Regions from separate parts of the Aquibium pacificum genome, predicted to be linked through region 1. Evidence: predicted binding sites of a transcription regulator. Region 1 holds the regulator's gene; each other region holds the start of a gene.
What was found. The regulator PhoB, encoded in region 1, activates phosphate uptake and scavenging genes when phosphate is short. The targets are predictions, from matches to a motif close to TGTCATNNANCTGTCAT.

Region 1 (3,895 bases):
ATCTCGTTTCCGGCGGGAATCGCCGCGGCGATCTATCTGGAGGAGTTCGCGCCGAAGAACCGCTTCACCGATCTGATCGAGATCAATATCAACAATCTCGCTGCCGTTCCGTCGGTCGTGTTCGGCCTGTTGGGCCTCGCCGTGTTCCTGGGCTGGTTCGGATTGCCGCGCTCTGCCCCTCTGGTTGGCGGCATGGTCCTTGCGCTGATGACGTTGCCAACGATCATTATCGTCACCCGCGCAGCGCTGACGTCTGTGCCTTCCGCAATCAGGGAAGCGGCATTGGGGATCGGAGCCTCGAAGCACGAGGCGATTTTCCATCACATCCTGCCGCTGTCGATGCCGTCCATCATGACCGGAACGATTATCGGTCTCGCACAGGCGCTGGGCGAGACCGCTCCGCTGCTGCTCATCGGCATGAACGCCTTCATCACCAGCCCGCCCGCCGGCGTGTTCGAGGCCTCGACTGCCCTGCCGACCCAGATCTACATCTGGGCCGACAGCCCCGAGCGCGGCTTCGTGGCGCGAACCTCCGCCGCCATTCTCGTGCTGCTCGGGTTCCTCATCGTGATGAACGGCATCGCCATCTTCCTGAGGCAGCGCTTCGAACGCCGCTGGTAATGGAGTAGAAGGACATGAACATGTTGACCGAAGCTGCCGTCGAGAAGAAGCTCATGACCCCGGACGCCGCCACCACGTACAAGATGCGGGGCGAGAAGGTCACCGTGCACTACGGGGAAAAGCAGGCGCTGTTCGACGTCGACCTGAACATTCCCGAAAAGCAGGTGATGGCGCTGATCGGCCCCTCCGGCTGCGGCAAGTCGACCTTCCTGCGCTGCCTGAACCGGATGAACGACACGATCGACATCGCCCGCGTCGGCGGCAAGATCACGCTCGACGGCGAGGACATCTACGACCCCAAGATCGACGTCGTGGAATTGCGCGCCCGCGTCGGCATGGTGTTCCAGAAGCCGAACCCGTTCCCGAAGTCGATCTACGAGAACATCGCCTACGGTCCGCGCATCCATGGCCTGACGAAGAACAAGGCAGAACTCGACGCCGTGGTGGAGTCCAGCCTCCGCAAGGCGGCGATCTGGAACGAGGTCAAGGACAGGCTGCAGGAGCCGGGCACCGGCCTCTCCGGCGGCCAACAGCAGCGGCTCTGCATCGCCCGCGCCATCGCGGTCTCGCCGGAGGTGATCCTCATGGACGAACCCTGCTCGGCGCTCGATCCGATCGCCACCGCCAAGGTCGAGGAACTGATCGACGAGCTTCGCCAGAACTACACGATCGTGATCGTCACGCACTCGATGCAACAGGCGGCCCGCGTCTCGCAGCGCACCGCCATGTTCCACATCGGCTACCTCGTCGAGGAAGGACCGACGGACAAGATGTTCACAAACCCGGACGACAAGCGCACCCAGGACTACATCACCGGCCGCTTCGGCTGATCCGGCACCAGGATACGAGGACAGGACCATGGGCGAGCACACCGTTGCCTCCTTCGACGAGGAACTTCAGAGCATCGATCGCCTCCTTTGCGACATGGGCGAACTCGCCGCCTCGATGGTGGACGACGCCACGCGGGCGCTGCTTTCGACCGACGCGGCACTCGCCCAGCGCATCATCTCCGACGATGCCATCATGGACGCCAAGCAGCGCGAACTCGACGACAAGGCGATCACGCTGATCGCGCGCCGGCAGCCGATGGCGCAGGATCTTCGTGCCGTCGTCAGTGCCATCCGTATGGCAGGCGACCTCGAGCGCATCGGGGACCTGGCCAAGAACATCGCCAAGCGAGTCGGCGCGGTCGGGCTAACATCGACGCCCTCGAGCCTTTCCTACTCGATCGAAACCATGGCGGAACTGGTGTATCACCAGGTCAAGAAGGTGGTCGACCTCTACGTCGCGCGCGAGGCCGAAGCCCTCGTCCCGCTACGCGTCGAGGACGAGAAGATTGACATCAAGTACACTGCGATCTTCCGCGAGCTCCTGACATACATGATGGAAGACCCGCGCAACATCACCGCCTGTACGCATCTCCTGTTCTGCGCCAAGAACCTCGAGCGAATTGGCGATCACGTCACCAACATCGCCGAGAACGCCTACTACGTGATGACTGGCAAACAATTGCCCATGGCGCGGCCAAAGATCGATGAAACGGCGGTAGCCGGCGTAGGTGCCTGAGGAAGACGCGGCATGATTGCGGCAAAGGTCATGGTTGTCGAGGACGAGGAACCGCTCTGCGTCCTCCTAAAGTACAATCTCGAAGCCGAAGGCTATCAGGTCGAGATCGTCACCCGCGGCGACGAGGCCGAGATCCGGCTGCAGGAGAGCGTGCCGGACCTGCTCGTCCTCGACTGGATGGTGCCGGCGATCTCGGGCATCGAACTGTGCAGGCGGCTCAGGATGCGGCCGGAGACGGAACGGCTGCCGATTATCATGCTGACGGCCCGCGGCGAGGAGAGCGATCGCGTGCGCGGCCTCTCGACGGGCGCCGACGACTATCTGGTGAAACCCTTCTCCACGCCGGAATTCATCGCGCGGGTGCGCGCGCTGCTGCGCCGCGCAAAGCCGGAAGTGCTCTCCAGCGTGCTCAAGGTCGGCGATATCGTGCTCGATCGCGAATCGCATCGCGTCTACCGCAAGAAGAGCGAGATCAAGCTCGGACCGACCGAGTTCCGCCTGCTCGAATTCCTGATGCAGCATCCCGGCCGCGTCTTCTCGCGCGGCCAGTTGCTCGACAACGTGTGGGGCGAGACGATCTACATCGACGAACGCACCGTCGACGTCCATGTCGGACGCCTGCGCAAGGCGGTCAACAACGGTCGGATGCCCGACGTCATCCGCACGATCCGCGGTGCGGGTTACGCGATCCGAGAGGCTTGACGTCGTCCGTACCGCGCCTGGAACGGCGCGACCTCGTCCCCGCGCATCCGGCTCCCCTTGCCTGCCAAAGACCGGACATGCTTATTGTGCGGCGTTCGGTGAGCGATTTTTGGGAGGCGCCGATGGGAACGATCCGCAAAATGGCGGCGACGTGCGTTCTTGCAATCGCCGCCTGCTTGTCCATTTCAGGCGGTAGCTTTGCGCAGCCAGCGACAACCTCGGCCGCCGACGTACTGGAGACATGGTACCGTCTGACGCTTGAACTCGTCCGGCACACTCCGACCTATTCTCCGCCGGTGGCAAGCCGCTCTCTCGCCTATCTCGGCGTCACGGCGTTCGAAGTGGTTGCCTCTGGCGATGGGGAATTGCAGTCGCTCGGAGGTCAACTGAACGAATTCGAGCAGCCCGTGCAGCGTGAGCCGGGGGCGGCCTACGATGAAGCGGTTGCGCTCGAATCGGCGATGTCGCATGCCATTCGCACCCTCTTCGCCAACACGGGGCCAACGGGACAGCGTGCGATGGCCGCGGTCGGAAAAAAGCTCTCTTCAGAGGTGTCCCGAGGCCTATCCCAAGAGGTTGTCGCGCGGAGCGAGGCTTACGGCCGAACGGTTGCGGAGCATGTGCTTGCATGGTCTGCCGGCGATGGCGGCGCGGTCGTCGAGAACATGGGCTTCCCGCTTGCATACGTGCTGAAGGAGGGCCCCGCCCACTGGGTGCCCACCAGCCTCGTCTCGCAGCAGCAGACCCCGCTCCTCCCCGACTGGGGCAGGAACCGGCCCCTCGTGATGCCGGACGGAGCCTCGTGCCCGCTTCCCCCGCCGCCGGAATACAGCGAGGAGAAAGACTCGAGGTTCTATGAGGAAGCGCTCGAAGTCTACGAGACCGTGAACGGCCTGAGCGAGGAGCAGCAGGCGATCGCCCGCTTCTGGTCGGACGACCCGATGCTGTCACCGACACCGCCCGGTCACTGGATGTCGATCGCCACACAAATCCTCGATCGGGAAGA
Region 2 (3,895 bases), 910 kb from region 1:
TCGTCCACCGGTTGGATCAAGACCGAGCGGTCCTCCACCAGTTCCGACAGGATCTGCTTGAGGAAGGACGAACCGATGAAATCCGGAGGCTGAGGGTAGGAGAACCGCCCGGGATTGGCCTTGGCCCATTCGAGCAGCGAACGCGCGTCCGTCGGCAGCGCCGCGGCGTCCGTTCGCGCCTGATCGTAGAAGAAGACCAGCTTGGCCATGCCCCACGGGCTTTCGAGGCCTTCGACCGGAATGGTGAAGTCGGTCCGGATGGTCGGCTTGTTCTCGATGTCGACATACCGCCAGTTCGGCAGGTCTTCCGCCCAGCCGGGCGAGAACAGCAGGCCCTGCTCCTTCATGGATGCGAAATTCTCGCCATTGATCCAGATGAGGTCCACCGAGCCGCCCTGGTTCTTTCCAGCCGCCTTCTCCGCCACCACCTTCGCGACAGCATTGGCGGTATCGTCGAGCTTCACGTGCACGAGTTCGACGCCGTAGCGCTGCTTCAGTTCCTCGCCGGCCCACTCGATGTAGGCGTTGATATTCTCCGAGCCGCCCCAGGCGTTCCAGTAGACGGTTTCGCCCTTGGCATCCGCGAGAATCTCGTCCCAGCCCTTCGGGTCGGGGTCGGCCGCGACGGCCCCGAGCGTCAGGGAGACGAGTGAGATGGCAGTAAGAAGCGATGTCTTCACGCTCGTCCTCCTGGGGCGGAATTCCCTTCGCCGGATTGAGCATGGGTGGCCAAATAGGGTCAATCAAGCGGGAGACACGCCGCGTCACTTCACCGTGACTCGGTCGTGAGCCCGCTATACACAACGGGACGAAGGATTCGGAAGCGGGGAAAGGGATGCAGGGTTCGGGGCAGGCATTCTTCCGCCCGCGGTGGCGGCGCATCGCCATCGTCGCCGCATGCGCCGGCTGGGCGGTTCTGGAGTGGCTCAGCGGGCAGCAGGGCTGGGCGGCTATCGCCGCGGCGGTGACCGCCTACGGCGTATGGAGCTTCTTCATCGCCTGGAAGGACCCGCCTGAAGGACATTCGGACAATTCCTGATCGCGCGTGGATGCCGACGGCTCATTCGGAGACCGAAAGTTCCACGCGGTCGGCGGCGAACCTGGTTTCGGAGAACTGGACCGGCCGCCCATCCGGATCGACGTTGAGAGCGACCGCGACGAGCACTATCGCGCCCGGCGCCAGCTTCAGGTCGGCGAGATCGGCGCTTTCGGCATGCCGTGCCGAGACGATGGTGGATTTGCGCAGGTAGTCCGCCACACCGTGGTCGCGCAGGGCAACCGTGATCGATCCGGAACTGGCGAAGGCATCGGCGATGCCTGAAAACCGTTCCGCCTGGAACCAGCTCGTCGCCCGCGACACCGGCCTGCCGTCCGCCTCGCTCAGGGTCTCGAGCCGGATCACCGGGTCGTCTTCCGGGATACCGAGTGCCTCGGCGACCCTGGGGCTCGCCGTCTCGCGCGCATGCGCCAGCAGATGGCCGCGCCGATCCCGCGCCTGGTCGCGAAGCCCTTCCGAGAAGCGCGTGCGGGCGCTGATCGGGTAGGTGAAGCGGCGGCGGCGCTGGATGAACGTACCGCGCCCCTGCTCCGCGCGAAGGACGCCTTCCTGGACGAGCGCTGCGATGGCGCTGCGAACCGTATGGCGGTTGATGCCGAACCTCTCGGCCAGTGCCGTTTCCGGAGGGAGGCGGCCGTCGCCGTCGAACTCGCCCGACCCGATACCCTGGCGAATGCGGTCGGCGACCTGGCGCCAGAGCGCGATGCCGGTTTTCCTCTCCATCGCATTGGCGGTGTTTGCCGGCATGGTGTCACCTCTGTCACGCGCGCGTCATGGACAATCGATAAGAGACGGTATATGTTGTCTACTTGTCTATATCAATAGACAAATATTGCGCGAGGCGAGCATGAACGAGAGAGGCCGCGAGAGAGACGAGAATGCGCGCCGCCGCAAGGCTATGGCGACGCTTGCGGCCGCGCCCGGAGAGATGCTCTTCGAGGTCTGGCGAGACATCGACATCGAGATCGAGGCGAAACCGCTGCGGGGTCCCGAGACGGGACTGGTGACGTTGCGGGGGCGGATCGGCGGCGGTGGCGTGCCGTTCAATTTCGGCGAAGCCACCGTGACCCGGGCGACCGTCAAGCTGCCGACCGGCGAGATCGGGCATTCCTACGCTCTGGGCTCCGACAAGGAAAAAGCCAGCATATCGGCGACCATAGACGCGCTCTGGCAGCGTGCCGAGAGCCGGGCGGAAATCGAAACGCGGATCCTTGCGCCGCTGCGGTTCCGGCTGGCCGAGGCCGATGCAAGGCGAAGCGCCGAAACCGCGGCCACGAAGGTCGATTTCTTCACCATGGTGAGAGGCGAAGACTGATGGAACGTCCAGTGCCGTCTTTCGAGGCCGCGCCGGTGGAGGGCGGCTTCGACAATCCGCCGCTCGCCTCGCAGTCGGTGTTCCGCGCGATCATGGATGCCATGGCGAGGCCGGGCACGCTCCGCCCGGTCACGGCGCGGGTCGTCCCCCCGGCTCCGCTGTCGGGGACGGCCGGAGCGGTCGTGCTCACCCTTTGCGACCACGACACGCCTCTCTGGCTCGATCCGGCCCTGGAGGCGTCCGCCGACGTCCGGGGCTGGCTTGGGTTCCACTGCGGTTCTCCGACCGCCCGCATACCCGCCGACGCGCATTTCGCGCTGATTGCCAATCCTGCCGAAATGATCGCGCTGGAGAATTTCTCGCAGGGGACGCAGGAATATCCCGACCGGTCGACGACGCTGATCCTCCAGGTAGAGAGCCTTACGGCCGGTCGCGATCTCCGGCTCGAGGGACCCGGCATTGAGGAGGTTGCGAGCCTGGCGCCGACCCCGCTCCCCCGGCACTTCTGCGAGCAGTGGCGGCAGAACAATGCCCGCTTCCCGCGCGGCGTCGACCTGATCCTGGCGTCGCCGGAAGGCGTCGCCTGCCTACCCCGCACCACACGCATCCGCGCAACGGAAGGCTGACGCCATGTATGTCGCCGTCAAGGGTGGCGAAGCCGCCATCGCCAATGCCCACCGCCTGCTGGCCGACCGGCGCCGCGGCGACCGGCAGGTGCCGGGGCTCCGGCTCGACCAGATCGTCGAGCAACTGGCGCTCGCGGTGGACAGGGTCATGGCCGAGGGTTCCCTCTACGACCGGGAACTCGCCGCGCTCGCCATCCGGCAGGCACGCGGCGACATGATCGAGGCGATCTTCCTGCTGCGCGCCTACCGCACGACGCTGCCGCGCTTCGGCTACTCGCGCCCGGTGGACACCGCGGCCATGCTGGTCGAGCGCCGTGTGTCGGCGACCTACAAGGATCTGCCCGGCGGGCAGGTGCTCGGGCCGACCTTCGACTACACGCACCGGCTCCTCGATCCCTTACTCGCAACCGACGCGCCGGTCGACGAACCGGCCACGCGCGAGGCGGAACCGGGGCCGATGCCGCGCGTGACGGAGATCCTGGCCGGCGAGGGGCTGATCGAACCAGACGGTGCGATGTCGTCGGAAAAGGAGCCGGGCGACATCACGCGCAGGCCGGCGGAGTATCCCATGCAGCGCGACGTCCGCCTTCAGGCGCTTTCGCGGGGCGACGAGGGGTTTCTGCTCGCGCTCGCCTACTCCACGCAGCGCGGCTACGGCCGTTCACATCCCTTCGTCGGCGAGATCAGGATCGGCGAGGTCGAGATCGAGCTCGATGTGCCGGAACTGCCGTTCCCGGTCTCGCTCGGCCGCATCCGGGTGACCGAGTGCCAGATGGTGAACCAGTTCAAGGGGTCGATGAAGGCGCCGCCGCAATTCACCCGCGGATACGGACTGGTCATGGGCCAGTCCGAGCGCAAGGCCATGGCCATGTCGCTCTGCGACCGGGCGCTCAGGGC
Region 3 (3,895 bases), on a different contig from region 1:
GATCAGCATCTCGGCCGAGATGTCGAGACCGAAATAGCGCGCCTGCGGGTAGTGCCGCGCGGCCAGCACGATGTTGCGGCCGGTGCCGCAGCCGAGTTCGAGCACGGTCCCTCCCGGCGGCACGTCGAGACCGGCGATCATGCGGTCGCGGCCGAGCAGGTAGTATTTGCGGGTCGCGTCGTAGAAATGGCGCTGGACCCGGTAGACCCCGTCCATCAGCTCGGCATGATTCTCCAGGCGTTTCGAGGCGGAGCCGCTCACCGCGCTAGTCCCGCTTCAAGTAGAGATGGAAGCCGCCATAGATGGCCGAGCGGTCGCGCGCCGAAAACTCCGCCGAAGCCTCCTCCTCGTAGCGCCATTGCGACAGGATCGCGTCTGAGACCCGTCCAGGCAGCAGGCTTGGCGCGGCGGCCGTACGGAAGATCACGCGCGCGCCGGGGGCTGCGGTGCGGGTGATCTCGCTCCAGAGCGCCTCGAGCTGCGCGTCGGTCATCCAGTCCTGCGCGTCCAGTAGCACGTAGCGGTCGACCGACGCTTCGGGCTTGCGCGCGAGCAGTTCGACGAAATTGACGTGATGCACCGTCACGCGATCCGCGTTGGCGCGGATCGTGGTGAAATTTTCCGCGGCGAGATAGGGCGGGAGCGCCGCCTCGCCGGGCTGCGGATAGCGCCGCGCGAAAGCCTGCCAGGCGAAGTAGTTGGAATTCAGCGGGAAGTCGCAGGCGAGCTTGCGCACGCGCTCGCGCAGGACGTCGGCCATCGTCATGTCTCCCGCGAGCGCGTCATACTGCGCCGGCGGGATGCCGAGGCCGAACAGCGAGGCCTTCTTCGACGTCGCCCAGCGGATGAAGCGCCTGTCGAACAGCGTACCGAGCTGTTCGGCGAAGAAGATGCGCTGCGCGCGCAGATCATTCGCCTCCAGGATCTCGGCCGGGTTGACGCCGTGCAGCCTGGCGGCGAGATGCCCTGCGCCGATGCACCAGCCGAGCAGGCCGGTGCGATAGAAATCCCGCCCGAAGACCGAGATGCGCCTGCGCCCGCGTAGATCGCGCATCTCCCAGTAGCGGCGGGTGGACGCGTCAAGATGCGGCGCCAGGAAACGGTCGTAGGCCATCAGGTTGTGGGCGTTGCCGGCGGCGCCGAAGAAGCGGAAGAAGTCGCCCTGGGAGGGAAGGTGCCTCAGCGCCGCCAGCTTCAGGCGGTTCAGCGCGACATGCGCGGTGTTCAGGTCGACGGCGTCGATGCGGGCCGGCGAGCGCGTGAGATAGGAGAGCACGTTGCAGCCGCCGGAGGCGATCGTGACCACGCGGTGGCCTTCGCCGAGCTGCATGGCCTCCATGTCGACCTCCGGGTCCTCCCATATCTGCGGGTAGACGAGGCCGGTGAAGAGGAGGGCGAAGAGGCGCTCCAGGAGACCTTCCCTGGAAAGGGCCCTGTTCTGATAGACGGCCCTCTTGATATGGCTGCGTCCGGAAAGGCCGATGTCCGCGGAAAGGTCTGTCATGGTGGCGAATCCCGCTCGTGGGTGCTTTCGTCAGCGGGTAATCGATCGGGATGACAAAGCGGTGACACTTTGCCGGCGCTGCCGATGGCGCCGCCAACCTTGCATGTTGCACTGCGATAGGCTGAAATCAGAGCATGGCCGGTTCCGCTTCTCGCCCGCTCCCGTCGCGCCCGCTGCTCGAACGCAAACTTGAGGCGCATCTGCGCTTCATCTATCCCGAGCGAAGTCCCGAGGACCTCACCGCGCAGGTGATCGAGGCCTTCTGGCCCGCCGGAAGCGGCGCCCGGATGCGGCCGACGGCGCGGCGTGCGAGCGCTCCGCCCTGGAGCGAGCGCGACGCGGTGCTGATCACCTACGGCAACTCGCTGATCGACGGCGAACACCCTCCACTGACGCTGCTGCACGATTTCCTGAAGGTGCATCTGCGCGGCGCGATCAGCTCGGTGCACGTGCTGCCGTTCTTCCCCTGGACGTCGGACGACGGGTTCTCGGTGGTCGACTACACCAAGGTCAATTCAGACCTCGGATCTTGGGATCATCTGGCGCGTCTCGGCGCCGACTACCGGCTCATGGCCGATCTCGTGCTCAATCACGTATCCAGTTCCAGCGCCTGGTTCACTCAGTTCCTGCAGGACCAGGAGCCGGGCAGCGGCTACTTCATCGACGTCGATCCGGCGACCGACCTTTCCGCCGTCGTTCGCCCGCGCCCGCATCCGCTTCTTCGGGCGGTCGAGACGCCATCGGGCGAAAAGCACGTCTGGTGCACCTTCAGCCACGACCAGGTGGATGTGAATTTCGCCAATCCGGACCTGCTCCTGGAGTTCATCCGGATCATGCGCTTTCACATCGACAACGGCGTGCGCACGATCCGGCTCGATGCCGTCGCCTTCGTCTGGAAGGAGATCGGCACCTCTTGCATTCATCATCCAAAGACGCACGAGATCGTGCGCCTGATGCGCACGCTCGCCGACTACGCGCATGAACCGCTGGTGCTGATTACCGAGACGAACGTGCCGAATTTCGAGAACCTCTCCTATTTCGGGAACCGTAACGAGGCGCACGCGGTCTACAATTTCTCCTTCCCGCCGCTGATGGTGCACGCGCTGCTGACCGGCGATTCGACGCTGCTGAATCGCTGGCAGATGCGCATGCCGCCGGCGCCGATGGGCTGCTTCTTCTTCAACTTCCTCGCCTCGCACGACGGCATCGGGCTGCGGCCGGCGGAGGGCTATCTGGACGACGAGGCGATCGCCTCGATGATCGAGACCATCCGCGGCTTCGGCGGGCTGGTCTCCATGCGCGGGATGGCCGACGGGTCGCAGCGGCCCTACGAGATCAACGTGTCGCTGTTCGACACGCTCAAAGGGACGGCCGCGGCCGGCGAGGACGGGATGCAGTTCGAACGCTTCGTGTGCTCGCAGACCGTGATGATGGCGCTGGAAGGCATTCCCGCCTTCTACATCCACAGCCTGCTCGCCACCCCCAACGACCACGAGCGGGTCGCCAGGATGGGCCACAACCGCTCGATCAACCGCCACCAGTGGAACTATCCGGAGCTGGAGGAGCGGCTCGCCGACGCGTCCACGGATCAGGCTCGGGTGCTGAAGGAGGTGCTGCGCCGCATCCGCATACGGGCGGGGCAGCCGGCGTTCCATCCCAACGCCACGCAGTACACGTTGCAGCTCGGCCCGGCGCTGTTCGGCCTGTGGCGCCAGAGCCTCGACCGGGAGCAGTCGATCTTCGCGATCGCCAACGTGACGGCGGAGCCACAACGGTTGTCGCTCGTCAGCCTCAACCTCATCGCCGGGGAAGACTGGACCGACCTCATCACCGGTCGCCGCATCGACGTACCGGAGCTGACGCTCGACCCCTACCAGTGCGTCTGGCTAACCAACCGCCCGAAGCGCGCCATGCGGGCGAGATAGGCATCAGTCCTCGCCGCGCGCATCCTTTTCCACCGCAGCCGCGAGGTCGGACAGGATGCCGGGGAAGGCGGCGTTAACGCGTCGCCAGTTGGGGATGAAGGGCGTCTCGCTTGGGTTCTCCAGGAAGATCTCGCCGGCCGCGGTGATGTTCCTGGCGAAAAGTTCCACCGCCTGCTCCTCCTTGTGGCGGTCGAGCGACAGGCCGTTCATCACAGCGTCCGCGTGATAGCTTTCGATCAGGTCCAGCGCGATGCGGAAATAGGTGGCTTTCACGCTGCGCAAGGTGCCGGCGGAGAAGATGACGCCCTCTGTGGCCAGCTTGCGGAAAATGGCCTTGGTGATGTCCGTCGCCATCCGCGACAGGCCCTTCTGCGGGTCGTCCTGCGACAGGTCCTGGTGCTTGTGGTCGTAGACGTCGGCGATGTCGACCTGGCAGATGGCGCGGGTGGAGGCGTTGCGGCGCAGT
Region 4 (3,895 bases), on a different contig from region 1:
CATCGGGAAGCTCGGCCGCGAGTTGCGAGGGCCGCCGCGGACGCCCCAGCCGCGGAGCGGCAAGCGCCGCGGCAAGCGTGCCCGCAAGGCCGGCGCTGAGCATCCAGGGAACCACGCCGGCATCGAAGCGCGCCAGAACCGCGCCGCCGACCAGATTGGCCGCCAGGAAGGAACCCGTTCCCCAGATACGGAGACGCGAATAATCGACGCCGTAGCGGCGGACGCCCGAAAGCGCCAGCGAATCGGCCAGCGGCGAATGCGGGGACCACACCACCGACAGGATCAGCGAAACCGCGAGCACGAATGCCGGTCCGGCCGGCAGGAAGTAGCCGAGCGAAGCCACCAGGGATGCGGCGGCGAGACCGATGAGAACGTAGGCGCGTTCGGGCGCGCGGTCGGCGAGCGCAGTGATCGCGGGCGCGGCTATCAGGCGCACGAAAATCGGTGCCGACAGGATCAGACCGACCTGCCCGGCCGTGAAGCCGCGCTCCTCCAGCCAGAGCGGAAAATACGGCAGATGGATGCCCATCGGCACGAAGATCGCTGCGAAGAGCAGCGACATGCGCGCTTCGAATCGCGGCGGCTTGACCGATTGTTCGGGCGTCAGCGGAGGAAAGGACATGCGGGAGCGGTATTCCGGCCGTGTCCGGTGCGACGCGCCATGCGGTCCGGAACGGCCGTCTTTGATATCATCAAAGGGGGAAGCGGGAAATCTCCGCGCCGAGCCGGTCCCGCTCGTCCCGCCGGTTACAGCCGAGTCCGCTATGCCGCCACTGCCTCCTCGCGGACCAGTGCGAGGACCGGTTCGGAGGCAGGCTCAGGCTCGGCATGGACGACCTTGGCCCAGGTCAGGATCTCAAACGTGCCGTCCATGCGTTCGGCCACCGCGGTGCAACTTTCCACCCAGTCGCCGGTGTTGATGTATTCCACCCCCGCGATCGTCTCGATCGTCGCATGGTGAATGTGGCCGCAGATGATCCCGTCGACGCCGGACCGCCGCGCTTCCTCCGCGACGACGTTCTGGAACGACCCGATGAAGTTGACCGCGCGCTTCACCTTGACCTTCGCCCACGAGGAGAACGACCAATAGGGCATGCCGAACATCCGCCGGAACAGCCCGATCGTGCGGTTGACCACGATTGCCGCGTCGTATGCCTTGTCGCCCAGATAGGCGAGCCAGCGCACGTTGTGGACGACGCTGTCGAACTGATCACCATGGATCACCAGGAAGCGCCGGCCGTCGGCTGTCTCGTGCACGACCCGGTCGGCAACGACTATGCCGCCGAAATGAATGCCCTGGAAGCCGCGCAGGAACTCGTCGTGGTTGCCGGCGATATAGACGATCTCGGCGCCCTTGCGTGCCTTGCGGAGAAACTTCTGCACCACGTCGTTGTGCGCCTGCGGCCAGTGCCAGGAGCGCCGCAGCCGCCATCCGTCGACGATGTCGCCGACGAGGAAGATCTTCTCCGCCTCGTGGTAGCGCAGGAAGTCGATCAGGAACTCGGCCTTGGCAGGCTTCGAGCCCAGATGCACGTCCGAAATGAAGAGGGTGCGGAAATTGCGGATCGGCTCGCTTTTCATCGGATGGCCCCGGCCTTTCTCTTGGGCCAAGGCAAGACACGATTCATGTCACAGGCTTATGACGGTTGTGGATTCGCACGCCTCCCGCTAGACCGTTTCGCGGAAACGGACGGGAGGCGCGGCGATGGATCTCGGCATCAGGGGACGCAAGGCGATCGTGTGCGCGTCGAGCAAGGGGCTCGGACGCGCCTGCGCCATGGCGCTCGCCGAGGCAGGATGCGATGTCGTCGTCAACGGCCGCAACACCGAGGTGCTCGCGCGGACCGCGGCCGAAATCCGCGAGCGCTTCGGCGTCGGGGTCGAGGAGGTCGCGGCCGACGTCGCGACACCGGAGGGCCAGAAGGCACTGCTCACCGCCTGTCCCTCGCCCGACATCCTCGTCAACAACAATGGCGGGCCACCGCTGAAGGACTTCCGCCAGCTCGACCGCGCGGCGATGCTGGACGGCGTGACACAGAACATGGTCACGCCGATCGAGCTCATCCAGGCGGTCATCGACGGCATGGCCGAGCGCGGCTTCGGCCGGATCGTCAACATCACCTCGCTCTCGGTCTATCAGCCGATCCCCGGTCTCGATCTCTCGTCCGGTGCACGGGCCGGCCTGACGGCCTTCCTTGCCGGGGTGGCGCGCACGGTGGCCGACAAGAACGTCACCATCAACAACATCCTGCCGGGCAAATTCGACACCGACCGCATCCGCAAGACCGTCGTCTTCGCGGCCGAGAAGGCCGGCATAAGCGAGGCCGAACAGACCGAACGCACGGCGAACGAGATTCCGGCGCGCCGGCTCGGCCGTCCGGAGGAATTCGGCCAAGCCTGCGCGTTCCTGTGTTCGCAGCATTCCGGCTTCATCACCGGGCAGAACCTCATCCTCGACGGCGGCCTGTTCAACAGCGCATTCTAAGCCATCGATCCGCTTCATCCGTCGCATTCATCGGGAGGGACAGAATTTGAAACTGGTGCGTTTTGGTGAACCGGGCGCCGAAAGGCCCGGAGTGATCGACTCCGATGGTGCCATCCGCGATGCGTCTGGCCTGGTCGACGACTACGGACCGGAGACGCTGTCGCCGGCGCTGATGGACAAGCTCGCGGCGATCGATCCCGCATCGCTGCCGAAGGCGCCGGAGGGGGTCCGCATCGGGTCCCCGGTCAGGCGCATCGGCCACTTCATCGCGATCGGTCTCAACTATGCCGACCATGCCGCCGAGACCGGGGCGGCGATCCCCAACGAGCCGATCGTGTTCTCCAAGGCGCCAAGCTGTCTTTGCGGCCCCAACGACGACGTCCTGATGCCGAAGGGATCGCAGAAGCTCGACTGGGAGGTCGAACTCGCGGTCGTCATCGGCGAACGCTGCGACTACGTCACCGAGGAGGAGGCGCTGTCGAAGGTGTTCGGCTACGCGCTCTGTAACGACGTCTCCGAGCGCGCCTACCAGGCCGAGCGCGGCGGCCAGTGGATCAAAGGCAAGAGCGCGCCGACCTTCGGCCCCCTTGGCCCCTGGCTCGTCACGGCCGACGAGGTTGCCGACCCGCAGAACCTTTCCATGTTCCTCGACGTCAACGGCGAGCGCATGCAGACCGGCACCACGGCGACGATGATCTTCCCGGTCGCCGAGATCGTCTCCTACCTCTCCGAGTTCATGGTGCTCGAACCCGGTGACGTCATCACCACCGGCACGCCGCCCGGCGTCGGCCTCGGCAAGAAGCCGCCGAAATTCCTCAAGGTCGGCGACACCATGCACCTCGGCATCGACGGCCTCGGCGAACAGCGCCAGACGGTGGTGGGGCGCTAAAGGGCTTCAGAAGGCGCGTGGCGGCACGAACAGGCAGATTGTCCTGCCGTCGCTCTTGCCGGCGACCGAGCACCAGTGGAATTCGCCGTCGGGCGAATTCCGCACCCGTCGGTCGCTGTATGCGACCACTTCTCCGGTCGAGCCGATCACGTAGCCTTCCGGCCTCTCGCTGATCACCCGCGGCTCCACCGGCCGGCAGTCGAAGCCGGAGCAACAAGCGAACGGATAGTCCCAGCCCGACGGCGCCTCATGGGCCCCGACATCACCGGCAATGCCCGAGGCGACCGCGGCAAGTGCGATTGCCCCAAGAAGTGGAGAACTTTTCGCCTGCCGGCTCGTGCGACGCATGAAGCGCCAACTGTGCGGATTTTCTGGAAGTTGATGCATGTTCGGCTCCGGGCTTAGCTATTCGCTTGCCCCTCCTCGAACATTTCCGGCCCGCTCGGGCGAGACGGCCCACGGTTCACGAGCCTTTGGTCCGGCTACCGACCGTCCCTGCCTTCGGCGATCTGTATCTTCCC

Region 2: phnF (phosphonate metabolism transcriptional regulator PhnF) is a predicted target of PhoB. The motif match lies at 1,816-1,832, and genes of this name have one in related genera.
Region 3: ABGN05_RS05445 (BtaA family protein) is a predicted target of PhoB. The motif match lies at 1,555-1,571, and genes of this name have one in related genera.
Region 4: ABGN05_RS26370 (UDP-2,3-diacylglucosamine diphosphatase) is a predicted target of PhoB. The motif match lies at 1,629-1,645, and genes of this name have one in related genera.

Annotation. Positions count from the first base shown of each region.
Region 1 is NZ_JBDPGJ010000002.1:1,062,676-1,066,570, forward strand. It holds gene pstA (phosphate ABC transporter permease PstA) at 1-621, shown strand, start outside; gene pstB (phosphate ABC transporter ATP-binding protein PstB) at 636-1,451, shown strand; gene phoU (phosphate signaling complex protein PhoU) at 1,480-2,187, shown strand; gene phoB (phosphate regulon transcriptional regulator PhoB) at 2,200-2,889, shown strand; gene ABGN05_RS11555 (vanadium-dependent haloperoxidase) at 3,012-3,895, shown strand, end outside.
Region 2 is NZ_JBDPGJ010000002.1:150,808-154,702, reverse strand. It holds gene ABGN05_RS07040 (ABC transporter substrate-binding protein) at 1-641, opposite strand, end outside; gene ABGN05_RS07035 (DUF3329 domain-containing protein) at 836-1,039, shown strand; gene phnF (phosphonate metabolism transcriptional regulator PhnF) at 1,061-1,804, opposite strand; gene phnG (phosphonate C-P lyase system protein PhnG) at 1,905-2,372, shown strand; gene phnH (phosphonate C-P lyase system protein PhnH) at 2,372-2,998, shown strand; gene ABGN05_RS07015 (carbon-phosphorus lyase complex subunit) at 3,003-3,895, shown strand, end outside.
Region 3 is NZ_JBDPGJ010000001.1:1,124,784-1,128,678, forward strand. It holds gene ABGN05_RS05440 (class I SAM-dependent methyltransferase) at 1-216, opposite strand, end outside; gene ABGN05_RS05445 (BtaA family protein) at 266-1,504, opposite strand; gene ABGN05_RS05450 (sugar phosphorylase) at 1,639-3,429, shown strand; gene ABGN05_RS05455 (glycosyltransferase family protein) at 3,433-3,895, opposite strand, start outside.
Region 4 is NZ_JBDPGJ010000008.1:42,829-46,723, forward strand. It holds gene ABGN05_RS26365 (MFS transporter) at 1-622, opposite strand, end outside; gene ABGN05_RS26370 (UDP-2,3-diacylglucosamine diphosphatase) at 763-1,581, opposite strand; gene ABGN05_RS26375 (SDR family oxidoreductase) at 1,706-2,485, shown strand; gene ABGN05_RS26380 (fumarylacetoacetate hydrolase family protein) at 2,532-3,374, shown strand; gene ABGN05_RS26385 (hypothetical protein) at 3,381-3,722, opposite strand.